Regions from separate parts of the Desulfosediminicola sp. genome, predicted to be linked through region 2. Evidence: riboswitches for the same ligand, from Rfam matches in the RefSeq annotation. Region 2 holds a riboswitch; each other region holds the start of a gene.
What was found. Region 2 has a riboswitch for cobalamin ahead of ACN5NT_RS19980 (sodium:solute symporter family protein). Riboswitches for the same ligand answer to the same signal wherever they lie in the genome.
Positions count from the first base shown of each region.

Region 1 (4,217 bases), on a different contig from region 2:
AATCCCCTTTGGCAGGGTGGCAGGATGATGGTCCCGGTAATCCTCCAGAGCCATGAAGCCCAGAACTTCATCGACCTTCTTCTTGATCTCTTTAGTATTTATGCCCTGCTGAACAAGCCCGAAAGCGATCTCTTTTTCCACACTTGTTTCAAATATTTGATGATCAGGGTTTTGAAAAACAAAGCCGATCGAACGTGCTATCTCAGCGCGACTAAACTTCTCGAGGGATTTCTTCTGATAGCTGACGGTACCTTTTTGTGGTTCAAGTAACCTGTTGAGGTGCATTGCAAGGGTTGTTTTACCGCTGCCGTTGTGTCCGACCAGTGCAAGAAAGTCCCGTTGCCTGATTTCCATGCTGATGTTTTTCAGTACTGGTGTTTCAGGGCGATATGCAAAAGAGAGATTGTCAACAGTCAGGACCGTCGGAGCTTCGTTGCTCGAAAGAACTGGTGGCAGCGTGCAAGGTACGGAACACTCTCCTATGCTATCGGCTTCTTTCAGCTCACCATCCTTTAGGAAGAGCACCTCATCTACCAGGGGATGACTTGTGGGAAGCTGCTGGTCCACAATGACGAGAGTAAGACCCTCTTCACGTTTAAGCGTGAGCAGCAAATCATAGAGATTTCTGCGGCCTGCAGGATCTAATTCTGAAGATGGCTCGTCGAGAATCAGCACCTGAGGCTTCATCAGCAGTACACCGGCGATAGCCAAACGCTGCTTTTCTCCTCCTGACAGCTGGTATGTTTCTCTGCCCTCATAACCTTCGAGCCCAACTGCCCGAAGAACAGAGGGGAAATCTGAAACGATTGTCTCTTTGGCGATCAGGAGATTGCGAGGACCAAAGATCAGATCTTCATAAACAGTACGGCCAACAATCTGGACCTCCGGATCCTGAAGAACAAAGCCAATGTGCCTGGAGAGAGTTTGGATTCTGTATTTGGTTACATCAATCCCGGCTATTTCAAGCTGACCGCTAAAATCCCCTTCAACAGCCTGTGGAATCAGGCCTTTGAGACAATAGCAGAGAGTTGTCTTGCCAGAACCTGATTCACCTCTTACAAGGGTGCATGTGGCGGGTGGAAGCTGAAAGCTTACATCGTTTAAGGCCGGGACGTCCCCTGTCCTGTATTGAAAAGATACCTTGGAAACAGATATTGCCGGGCCAAGATCTCTTCGTATTGCCTTGCCTTGTTCAGTCATGACAAATGTTGGGAATACATCAAATCAGTTTGCCCTTTTTCAAGCTTTTATACGCAATTGCGGCGACTAATATATTGAACAGAGATCCTGCAATGAGAAATGGCATAATTCCAAGAGCAGCACCCACACCACCTATAAAGACCATGGTGAAAGCGGAAACCACCCCGTTGAGGACAACACCGGTTAAGACTGCTGGCCAGAGCCCAAGTTTTTGTTTGATAAAACGGACAAGTATCGCCCAAAGTGCCATCTGTAATCCGATGAAAAGGTGGAGAGGTAACCCTAAGGGAAACCCGACAACTCCAGCTGTGAGCAGATGTCCGATAAAAATGACAGCAGTACCTTCAACATACCCGAAAGCCAATGCACAGAAATAGCCGGGGGCTGAATCAAGGCCGATCGTGCCCACCGGGCTTGGAATTTTAATCATCGCTCCAACTGCACTGAGAGCAACAAAGATCGCAATGTATGCAGCACGTTTTACCAGGCGCACATCATTCTTAAGGTCTGGGGCGGTAATATCTTGCATAGCAAACTCCTTAATCAGATTTCATGATGAGTTGACCAACGGGATAAATTTCGAAATGATTCAAGTCTTCTATAGATTCACGGCTAGAAAAAAGAACGCAGGTTGAAGGACCTGCTGATTTTTCAAGGTCCAGTTTGCAACCTTGGGCGGCATCGAAAATAGTTCCAGACTGTCTTGCCAGTAATTCAGCTTCTGCCCTGATGCCCCTTGAGCCAACGGGAAGGATATCATGAATCAGTGGATGTGGTCTCAGTTGCGCCACGGTGCCGCTGTGTATGATATCCATGCAGCCTGAAATAATGACTTCTCCTCCTAGTCTGGGTACTCCAAGACAGAAAATTTTGTCAGCTGCTTCTGATTGGGCAATCTTGAGGTTACTTGCCTTGCAGGTCCCTGTGGCACCAATTCCAAGACCCGTCTGCCGCGTCTCAAAGTTTTTCTCGGTGCTCACGGCAAGCTTTACATCAGGATGACCACTCATCTGCAGTTCCTTTTTGATACCCCGCAATATTTCGTCTCCAGTCGGGCTGGGTTCCGCACAGATAGAGACTGTCATAGCAACAGGTGAGGCCCCCACGGCTACAAGCTCCATGAGGACTGTTCGAGCTGTCAGGCGGCCAACAATTTCCGGCGGAGCGTTAACGAGATCCAGCTCCTTGCTGCCAACCGATCCACAGGAGTCGCAGGCAATAACCAGGGAAATACCGGATCCTATATCGATAACTTCTACATCTCGTCCTCTGTATCCCATTGACAACCACCATATTGTAAAAACAAAAAAAGCTCATAGCTGTTACCCCATGAAGGGTATAACAACCATGAGCTTTACCATTGATCATGATGCATGCGTGAATCTGACAGGCAGGCTTCCTGACTCGGTTTCATCGAACAATTGCGCCTTCCCGTAAAATACAGTGGCTTAATGCAGTGTTCTCAACCTTACAGTGGCGGGACCGTTCAGGTTTTTCACCTGATTTCCTTTTATCCGTCTTCGTTTGTCATTGCGAAGACAGCACCTGTAGCATGTATATTAAAGAAATATCAAATATTTTTGTGATGAAAAGTCAACCGTTTTTCCGGTTTCCCTTGCCCACCAAGTCGATTCTGCAGGTCAGTGAAAAGCCCGAACAGTGGAGTTGACATCATAGAAGAGCCAAAGCCTATGCTGCCGTGAACTGTTGCTGCAAAGAAGAATATCGCTGCTGCCGGCAGAAACAACTTCCAATTTACCTTCCATTGGCTATCGCCTCGCGTACACAATCTTTTCACAATTGGTTACAGCCACCTTAATGCCCAGGCAGCGTTGACCTGGAAATGGTGCTGTAACTAGTCGATTTTATAAAGGTTGATGTAGGGTTTTTTTATTGCTGGCAGGTGTCTGATGAAAGATGTCTGGGGGAGTGAAAGCGGCGCCATTGCAGATGGTCCTCCCGATTGCGGTGGATAAAAAATGCTCTATCTTTTAGATTGGTTCTACCTCAGGTAACATTTGATTTTGGAGTTTGCATTATGAAAAAGATAGCTAGCAGTATTGTGATTGTTCTGATGATGGTTGTTTTTATATGCCCATCATCAGTTTTCGCGAATGGGAGAGGCCCTCACCATAAACCGCATAAGGTGTATAAAAATCATAAACCGGTTCAGTTGCCCAACTATAAGGGGAAAAAACACTACAACCATAAACCCGCTCATCTGCCCAGGTATCATGCGAGAAACTATCGCAAGGCACCGCCTCGGTACTACCATCATCCTCGATCCTACCATAGGAATCATCTACCTTCGGTAGCAGCTTTTGCCATGATTGCAGGTGTATCCTATGCGATCATCGACAATATGTATTATCGCCAGCAGGGAGATACGTACATCTATATGGAGCAGCCGCCGGCCTATCGCTAGCGTTCAGGGATGTATAGCTTGTATGCAGAGCCGCAAAGTGAAGAATTCATTCACTTTGCGGCTTTTTTTATGCGTTTTCCTTTTTCTTTAGCAGCAGATTGACAACTGCAAAGGTCGAGGTGGTGATAATCAGCAGAAAGGACACCGCATTGATGATTGGAGTGGAGCCGTCACGTACCTGCAGGTAGAGATTAATCGGCAAAGTTGTCTCTGAACCGACCAGAAACAGGGTGGTATTAAAATTCTCAAAGCTCATCAGAAAGGCCACCGCGCCGCTGCCAATGAGGGCCGGGCGAAGATAGGGCAGGGTGATATGGCGGATCACCTCCAGCCGGGTTGCTCCCAGGTTGAGAGCCGCTTCTTCCAGGCTTCGGTCAAACTTTCTCAGCCGGGCAGAGACAACCAGCAGCACAAAGGTGGTAATGAAGGAAAATTGCCCAAGCACCACCAGCCAGAAGCCGGGACGAAAGAGGGGGATATCTATACCAAAGGTGTCTTCGAAATAGATGCCAAGGCTGTTGGCGGTCAGCAGTATTGAGATACCCAGAATAACCCCGGGAATGACCAGCGGGGTCAATGCCAGAAACCATAG
Region 1 covers NZ_JBLXGE010000003.1:507,071-511,287, reverse strand. Annotated here, with positions in the region: gene ACN5NT_RS07725 (ABC transporter ATP-binding protein) at 1-1,200, opposite strand, end outside; gene ACN5NT_RS07720 (ECF transporter S component) at 1,220-1,729, opposite strand; gene ACN5NT_RS07715 (AIR synthase related protein) at 1,740-2,480, opposite strand; cobalamin riboswitch at 2,572-2,764, opposite strand; gene ACN5NT_RS07710 (hypothetical protein) at 3,239-3,625, shown strand; gene ACN5NT_RS07705 (ABC transporter permease) at 3,693-4,217, opposite strand, start outside.
Region 1: it holds a riboswitch for cobalamin, as region 2 does, so the genes downstream of both, ACN5NT_RS07715 (AIR synthase related protein) here and ACN5NT_RS19980 (sodium:solute symporter family protein) in region 2, are expected to answer to the same signal.

Region 2 (4,217 bases):
TAACGAGAGATACGCTAAAATAAACGAGCCCACTGACAGCCATGGCGACTATAACGCCATGTCCCATCAGGATTGGATGCACAGCCTCAAGTGCGGGTGGCGCGCCGGGCAGGGTGTTGAACAGATCATAGGCTACAAAAGCGCACTGACTTAAAAAGCCGGTACACATGGAAGCCCCCGCTCCTGCTGCGGTTCCTCCTTTCCAGTACATACCTCCCATCAACGCGAAAAAATACGAGGCACTGGCTATGAAGGTGGCGATATGGATGGCGTCGATAATCGAGTCAATCAGAAAAGAGCCAATGGTGGCGCAGGCGATGATAAGGAGCACACTCAGCCTGTTGACCAGCATCATTTCACTCATCGATGCTGCGGGATGGAAGAGTCGTTGATATATATCACGGGCCACGCATGAGGCACCAGACGCAGCAAAAGTGTCGGCGCAGGACATGGCAGCAGCAGCAAGCGCTACAGCGCAGAGGGCCACGATAATATCTGAATAGTTCTGACTGACGATGAAATGCAAAAGAGCAGGCTCTGCCTGGGCCATTCCCATGGGAAAGCCGGCCGCGGCAATATCAGGATAGATGTTTCTCAGGCCCAGAGCTATGAAGGCACAGCCTCCGAAAACAAGAGTGACCAATAAAGAGCCGAAGAGCATGCCGTTGCGTGCTGACCGGGAGTCTCTTGCTGCCCATACTTTCTGCCAGGGGTCTTGTTCAGTTATCCAGCCGGGGATGATGGCAACGCTAAAGATGAGTACCATAGGCAAACCGATTGAGAGTGGGTTCCACCAGTCCGCACCTGTGGTTGTAACCATGGTAGATATCGCCTGGCTGCTGGTTTCAGCGCCATTGCCCATGACCAGGACCGAGAAAATCAGCACGAAGAATGACAGGCAGAGAAATTGCACAGTATCGGAGGCAATGACCGCAGACAGGCCACCCAGAGTAACATAGACCGCGACGGATAATCCTACTATCAATGCAGCCTGCAGGTTGGATATGCCATAAAAGATTTGCAGCACCATGGCAAAGCCCTTGATGTCGGCCACGGCAAAGAGGATCATTACCACGATGATGATCATAGCCACAGGAGTGCGGATAAATGAACCATAGCGGATTTCCAGCAGTTCGGGCTGGGTCATGGCTGGGATTGATCTGATCTTTTTGACCAGAAGAGCGATAATCAGGAGTGCGATAATATTTGGGGCCACAAATCCCCAGACAGAGCCCATGCCAAGAAGGATAAAAAAGCCGATAACCGCCAGCATGGCTCCGGCGGTCAGCCAGGATGCGGCTGCGGAAAAACCAATGGAGAACGTTCCGGCGCTCTTGCCGGCCAATAGAAAATCCCTCACGGTTTTTTGCCTCCGGTTAAAGTAGTAACCCGTGGCGATGAGGAAAAAAATGTAGGCTCCAAAAAGAACCAGAAATATCGAATAGCTGCTCATACTCCCTCCCGGCAACCGAGGGCGACGCTCAATACTGTTATCAGACGCCGCGATGCTGTTGCCAATCTGGTGCCGGAGGGAGATAGAAAAATCCCCGAACCGACAAGTGTCAGCCCGGGGATTTACCATCTCTCCGAGAACAATAGGCTTGGTTGGCAGATATTCTGACTCGTGGATCACCCTACTTACCGCACCTTCCCGTACCGTTTATCCGATTTCAACCTGAAATTACAGTACAGTGGTATATGCGGTGTTCGTCCTCACTCACAGCGGCGGGTCCGTTCCGGAATTACACCGGATTCCCTGCGGGAATCGATCAATGGTTGATCAGATACCCGGATCATTTAAAGATCACCAGCAAGCATTTGTTGTGTTTGTTGCTAAGCCCTTGATTCCAATATTTATGAATCAGGAAAAAGGCCAATTCGCCTTGCAGAAATAGTGTATATACAAAAAATAGTCAAGCCGGTTCATTGCCTGATATGTTAAAGGATTAATTGAACTATTCAGAAGTTTACGACATCTTTTGTATAGACTCAGTTGGGATATTGGAAAACGGTAATGTCATTTTTTTTAGAAAAAGTTGTGTTTTCAGTTGATTGGTAGAGTGTCGTCAGCTGGTGACGATAAGGGGAAAGGGACTATTTTTCTGTTGTTGCCTGCTGGGGAGTAGTTTACATTCAGCTTCTGTTCGTCTATAAAAACAGCGACATCAGTCTGATGTGGCAATGGTTTCGTGTAGGTAGGCTTCTCTTTTATTTAAATGAGTAGAGCGTTATGGTATCTGTGCATGAACGTAAAGTGTTGTCAGAATTAAGAAAAGTTGCAAATAAAAGTTTGGTGTGTTCCCTCTGGGTGCTGGTACTTCTTTTGCCGCACGAGGGGAGCGCTCAACTCTCAGCATCTTCTCCGGCGATAAAGAAACTCTTCATCGTTCACAGTTATGAAGCAGGGCACCTCTGCGGTCAGCCCCAGCATGACGGTGCGATAGCAGGCCTGGCCAGATCAGGCTGGATTGTTGATGAGAATCTGGCTGTGCGCACCTATTATATGGATACCAAGCGCACCAATAATAGCCCCGCTCTTATTCAACAGCAGGCAATACTGGCTATTCAGGAAATAGAGCAATATCAGCCTGATGTTGTCCTTACCCTTGATGATAACGCGTTTAAAACCATTGCTCTTTCATCTGGGATGAAAAACCAGACCTTTGTCTTCAGCGGGATGAACGCTCAGCCGGAAGAATATAACTCCCAATATACCTTTATGAGTAGCCGCGAAAACCCCGGTGGCAGGATTACCGGTGTGTATGAAAAGCTTCATTTCTTTGAAGCGGTGCGAGTGATGTCGATCATGCATGAATATAACAAGATTCTGGTGTTGGAGGACCTTTCGCCGACAGGTAAGGCTATTTCCCGGCAGGTTGATCTTGAGTTGTCCTTGCCTGGGCAACAGTCGGTGTCAAATGTGGTCGACAAGGTGGCCAGAACAAAAGTTCATTCCTGGGAAGAGTTTCAGGAAATTATTGCCCAGGCAAACGATGACCCGGAGATTGGCGCCATATACCTGGGCACACTGTTACTCCACGATAGTTCCGGAGAGACCTATACTGCAGAGGAAATTATCAGTTATTATATATCCCATTCTACAAAGCCTGCCATAGGCTTGAATTATGCCTTCATCAAGCAGGGACTGTATGGTGGTGCGACCGTCGATTTTTTTGCCATGGGCCAGCTTGCGGGGGAGAAAGTTGCGAGAATTCTGAGCGGCGCGGAAGCCGGTACGCTGCCCATCGAAGATGCACCAAGAGTGGCGCTGGTCTTCAACCTTCAACGGGCTGAATCACTTGGTTTGGAAATTCCTTCAGATATCCTGCTGGCGGCGGACGAGGTATTCAGAAAGTGATACGAGAATTGCAAGCCTCTGGATTGGGCTCCAGAAAAGCCTCAACCCTGGTCACATTGACAATTATCGGTCTGGTAATCGTCTCTATTATTGCTGTCTACGGGATTCTGTATTTCAGCTTTGCAAAAAGTCTCACCAGAGAGTTCGAAGACCGGGTTGCTGCAGAGTCAGGCAAGGCAGGGCTGGCTGTCGATAATCGCCTCAACAGGGTCAAGACCCGTTTAAAAGCTCTGTCGCTTGATAATACTGTGCGCGTAACCCTGATGCTTGGAGCCACCAAACAGCTGGATGAGTATCTGCGTGAAGTCTACTCATATGATAATGATCTTCATTTTGTTGTTCAGGACAATGACGGCAATACCTACAGGGCCTTTGAGGAAAACTACTGTGCTGTACCCTTTAAAAAAGTTTTTACTAAACCTCCCGGCAGCTTCGGTATTGTAGATATTCTGGAAAAGGGCGAGGTGCTCATAAGCTATCATCTTCCGGTGATGCGACAGGGGAAAAAAATTGGTGCTGCGGCAGCGGTGTATCATCTGCAACGAGATAGTTTTCTTAAAAATATCATCCAGAATCTGAAGAGCCAGCAATTGGTCATGGTGAGAGACGGTGTGGTCTGGGATGCCCTGAATGGCGAGGTCACTGACTTCACAGTTCAGTCGATGCAGGGGGCAGAGAACTTCATCGGGGCACATTATCTCGATGATGGTGACCATGTTGCGATGTCGATCAGTCAATTGCCGGGGCTGTTTTTCGTCTCCGGTCTTGAGCAGCTGGAAAAGGCCAAAGTAAAAGTTGTTCTGAGTTTTTTACTGACAGGGATAGCCCTGACTATTATTGCCCTCCTCGTCTCACGTTT
Region 2 covers NZ_JBLXGE010000014.1:101,623-105,839, reverse strand. Annotated here, with positions in the region: gene ACN5NT_RS19980 (sodium:solute symporter family protein) at 1-1,453, opposite strand, end outside; cobalamin riboswitch at 1,590-1,807, opposite strand; gene ACN5NT_RS19975 (ABC transporter substrate-binding protein) at 2,231-3,358, shown strand; gene ACN5NT_RS19970 (ATP-binding protein) at 3,355-4,217, shown strand, end outside.

Region 3 (4,217 bases), on a different contig from region 2:
TTGGTCTTGATATGGTGCCCATTCCCGGGTCAACTGATGCCGACACCATCTCCGCCATTATCGCCGATGAAATGGCACTCGGCATGATCAACAACAAGACCACCGCAGCCCGCCTCATCCCTGTCCCCGGCATGGAAGCTGGTGATCATGTCAGCTTCGGCGGCCTGTTTGGAGCCAGCCCGATCATGGAGTTGCGCAATACCGGTAAGTCTTCCCGATTCATCGGTTGGGGCGGCCGTATTCCGGCCCCCATCCACAGCTTCAAAAACTAATTGAAGCACCACACGATTTGCCCACCCTGGCAAGAACTTCTAACCAGGGTCAGATAATCGGCAGGTACAAAACAGAATATTTTGTACCTGCCGATTATTGCACATTCTTTCCTCCCGGCTGCAGCCCCTTCTGGGGTTTGACATCCTCTCCCCCCCTCCAATACAATAAAAGAAAAGAATGAGCACAGTTCATGATGCTGCTCACGATCTGCATCCGGTTCCAGCTGTTTGCACGACCGGCTCCCCACTTCAGGCAGCAACCGTACCGCAACGGTCCTATCACCAAGGAGGCCCCGCAATGAAAAAATTCACCAAGATCCTGCTCCCCGTCGATGGTTCCAAAACATCCCGAACTGCCAAAGAGCATGCCATCGCCCTAGCCACGGCAATGGAGGCCGAAATCGTGCTGGTGTACATTACCGGGCTTATTCCTGCCATTATCACCGGTAAACCACGCGAAGAAGCTATTAACGCCCAGAAGGAAGAGGCGGATACCGTTCTCAAACCGTATCGCAACTACCTCAACGATCACAGAATTACCTATAACGAAGTCATCAGCTCTGCCTTTCACCCCGGTGATGAGATTTGCAAAATTGCCAATAACGAAGGATGTGATCTGATAGTCATGGGCTCAAGGGGACTGAGTGACATTGAGGGTCTTTTTCTGGGCAGTGTCACCCATCGGGTACTATCCCGCTGCGACATCCCGGTAATGGTCGTTCGCTAACTGAAGTCATTCGTCACCATTAAAAAAAAGAACACATTCCCATCTGAGAGGACTGGCTGCCGTATTTCTATCGCTCCTGCCGCGACCCTTATTGCCGTCTTTTACCGGTATAATCATTCAAGCTGTGATAAAAGGCGCCGACAGCCAGTTCTGCACAATGATGATGGTCAGCTGGAAGTGTTTTCAGGTACTCAATAATTTTTTCCGGCGTAATCTCCCAGCATTCACTTAACTGGCACCCCTCTGCCAGATAGCTGATAGTATTGGCGCAGGCAAATGTATTCAGACAGCCGTTTATTTGAAAAGTGAGCCCCTCGACACGCTCGTTCTCCACCAAAAGATAAAATTCTACAGTATCACCACAATCCCCGGTCCTGGTGCCGAAACCGTCAGGCGCTTCCATCACACCATAACGATCATAGCTGTACGCCATTATGATAAACTCATCTGAGTAGTCATCCAGAGACATCGTCAACCCTCCTGTAAAAAAATTCCCCTGCCCCTTGCTTTAAAAAACGCACCATAGCGCACGGAGATGCTCTTTTGCAACAATCCCCAAAAGATATCTTGTTGCCAGCACTGCCAGGCACAGGTATATAGAAAGCTAGCGGGTGCGTCCGGGCCTGATTACCAGTCAGGCACCGGGGATAATAGGAAAGCCGGTGCAAATCCGGCACAAGCCAGTCATTGCTGTAAGCGGAGTCTGCTGCGGCTGGGCAACGAACCGTTTTTTTCACCAGTTACCGGTCAATGTCCATGCCCTGAACTATTCGGCTGATCACTGGAGCTTATGCTCTGGGAAGGTGGCCGCAACAGGTTAATCCGTAAGTCAGAAAGCCTGCCCGCAGGCGATATGTTCATGTCGCCTTCAGAGTTCCACTGGAGTTCTCTGTATTGCCTGACAGATCCCGCCGAGGCATTTTTTTTTTAATGCAGCGGCAGGGCTTGCAGGAGATACAGAGAGAGGACCCACCTGCTTTGCCAGAATCCGCTATGAGGTCCCTCCTCTCATCCCTGCCAGGCTGATACTGCAGAGCTGTCCCGGGCTGCATCACACCTCGGTCAGTATTTTTTTACAACCTTCAGCCGGACAAAATCTCATGGACATTGATAACAACCAGAAATTCGGGGGACTCATCAGTCAGCTTATTAACAAGACCGACCTGAGCGAAGCTCAATCCTATGAAGCCTTCTGCATGGTACTCAACAACGAGGTAACCGAGATGCAGCAGGGCGCCTTTCTCGCAGCCCTCACCTCCAAAGGTGAATCCGCTCCCGAGGTTGCCGGTGGATGGCGAGCGATTTACGACCTCGACACCACTAAAACTCACCTGCGTTGTGCTGACGAGGTCGTTGACAATTGCGGTACCGGCATGGACAGTTTTAAGACTTTCAATATCTCCACTGCCGCCTCAATTATCGCCGCTGCCGGTGGCGTAAAGGTTGCCCGTCACGGCGCCCGGGCCATTTCCTCCACCTGCGGAACAGTGGACATTGCTGAAAGTCTCGGGGTCGATGTCGAATGCAGTGTCGATATTGTCGCTAACTCCATCGAGACCACAGGGCTTGGCCTGTTTAACGGTATGAGCCCGCAGGTTCACCCCCTGGCATTGGGGAGAATACTCTCACAGATTCGCTTCGGTTCACCATTAAATATCGCAGCCTCCCTGGCTAATCCCGCCCTGCCCAGATATGGAGTGCGCGGTGTCTACTCCCGTGAATTACTGATGCCTGTCGCCAGGGTGATGGACTCCATCGGCTATCTTGACGCAATGGTCATGTACGGCTCAATTGAGGGAAGTGATAAGGGGATGGACGAGGCGTCCGTCTGCGGCACTACCTACGGAGTCCGTCTGCATGGAGGTACGCTCACAGAATTCAGTTTCACCCCAGAGGATTGTGGCCTGATACAACATCAGCCTGAAGAACTTGCTCCCGAGACAGATCGTCAGGAAGCAGCAAAACAGATGCTCGCGCTGCTTGCCGGTCAGATAAACGGGGCGAAACGCGACGCAATCCTCTTAAACAGCGCCTGTATTTTCCACCTGCGTGGCCTCTGTACCACCATGAAAGAGGGTGTCAAAATGGCCGATGCCATCCTTACCAGCGGCAAGGCTCTTCAGCTTTTGCATGAGTGGGTACGAGCCCAAAGCAGTGACCGGGAGGCCAGCCTTTCCCGTCTTGAGAAACTGAAAAGCGAGGTTCTCAACTGATGAAGCTATTGGTCCTTAAAGAAGCCGACCGCTACTTCCGCTTCAGGCAGGAGAACATTGAAATCTGCAAGATGAGCAAAGCCAGTGTCTATCCCCCTGAGCAGTATCAGCTGGTTGTAGAGAACCTGAAACAGCTACATGAAAATGGTTATCCGGATGCCAGGATTATGCAGCTAACCATTACCGAAACCGAATACACTCCCTGACATGCAACAGCGAATTCAACTCACCGCGATACAACAGCTTTCCTCGACAAGCGTCAACCCCAAGCAGCTTGACCAACCGACTGAGGGCCACATCCGGCTCAAGGTGCTCTATTGCGCCATCTGTCGCACAGATGCCAAGATGTGGAAAAGTGGTCATCGCGATCTGAAACTGCCGAGAGTACTCGGTCATGAAGTGGCGGCGATCAATGAAAGCAGCGGTGAGTTGTTTACCATCTGGCCGGGCCAGGCCTGTTGGAAATGCAGCTATTGCCTCAACGGACGAGATAACCTCTGTGAAGAGATGAAAATCATCGGGTTTCACTCTGACGGGGGGTTCAGCAGTTGGCTTGATGTTCCCAACCGTTCACTCATACCGGCAGAAGGCATACAAGATCCCAGACTGTTGGTCTTTACCGAACCCATCGCCTGTGTTCTCCATTGCCTGGCAACGCTCAACATCTCAGGCCGGGAACGTGTCATTATTTATGGCGGTGGAACCGTAGGACTCCTCACCGCCCTGGCCTGCCAGGTCCGGGGTTGCATGGTTACTGTTATCGAACAAAGTGAAGAGAAGATAGCGAAAACGACACCATTCACCTCCACCCACCAAATTGCCGTGGTGAAAGATACCGTGGATAGCGATTTTGATCTGGCCATCAACTGTTGTGACAGCCCGATCGCCTGCGCACTTTGCATCACCAAGTTGAAAAAAGGCGGCAAACTTGGTTTTTTCTCCGGCCTCAAGAAAAATGAGGAGTTGGACACAAACCTCCTGAACCTACTACATTATAAAGAAAAT
Region 3 covers NZ_JBLXGE010000002.1:171,076-175,292, forward strand. Annotated here, with positions in the region: gene ACN5NT_RS03660 (PFL family protein) at 1-272, shown strand, start outside; gene ACN5NT_RS03665 (universal stress protein) at 571-999, shown strand; gene ACN5NT_RS03670 (iron-sulfur cluster assembly scaffold protein) at 1,088-1,468, opposite strand; cobalamin riboswitch at 1,592-1,860, shown strand; gene trpD (anthranilate phosphoribosyltransferase) at 2,100-3,212, shown strand; gene ACN5NT_RS03680 (hypothetical protein) at 3,212-3,418, shown strand; gene cobT (nicotinate-nucleotide--dimethylbenzimidazole phosphoribosyltransferase) at 3,420-4,217, shown strand, end outside.
Region 3: it holds a riboswitch for cobalamin, as region 2 does, so the genes downstream of both, trpD (anthranilate phosphoribosyltransferase) here and ACN5NT_RS19980 (sodium:solute symporter family protein) in region 2, are expected to answer to the same signal.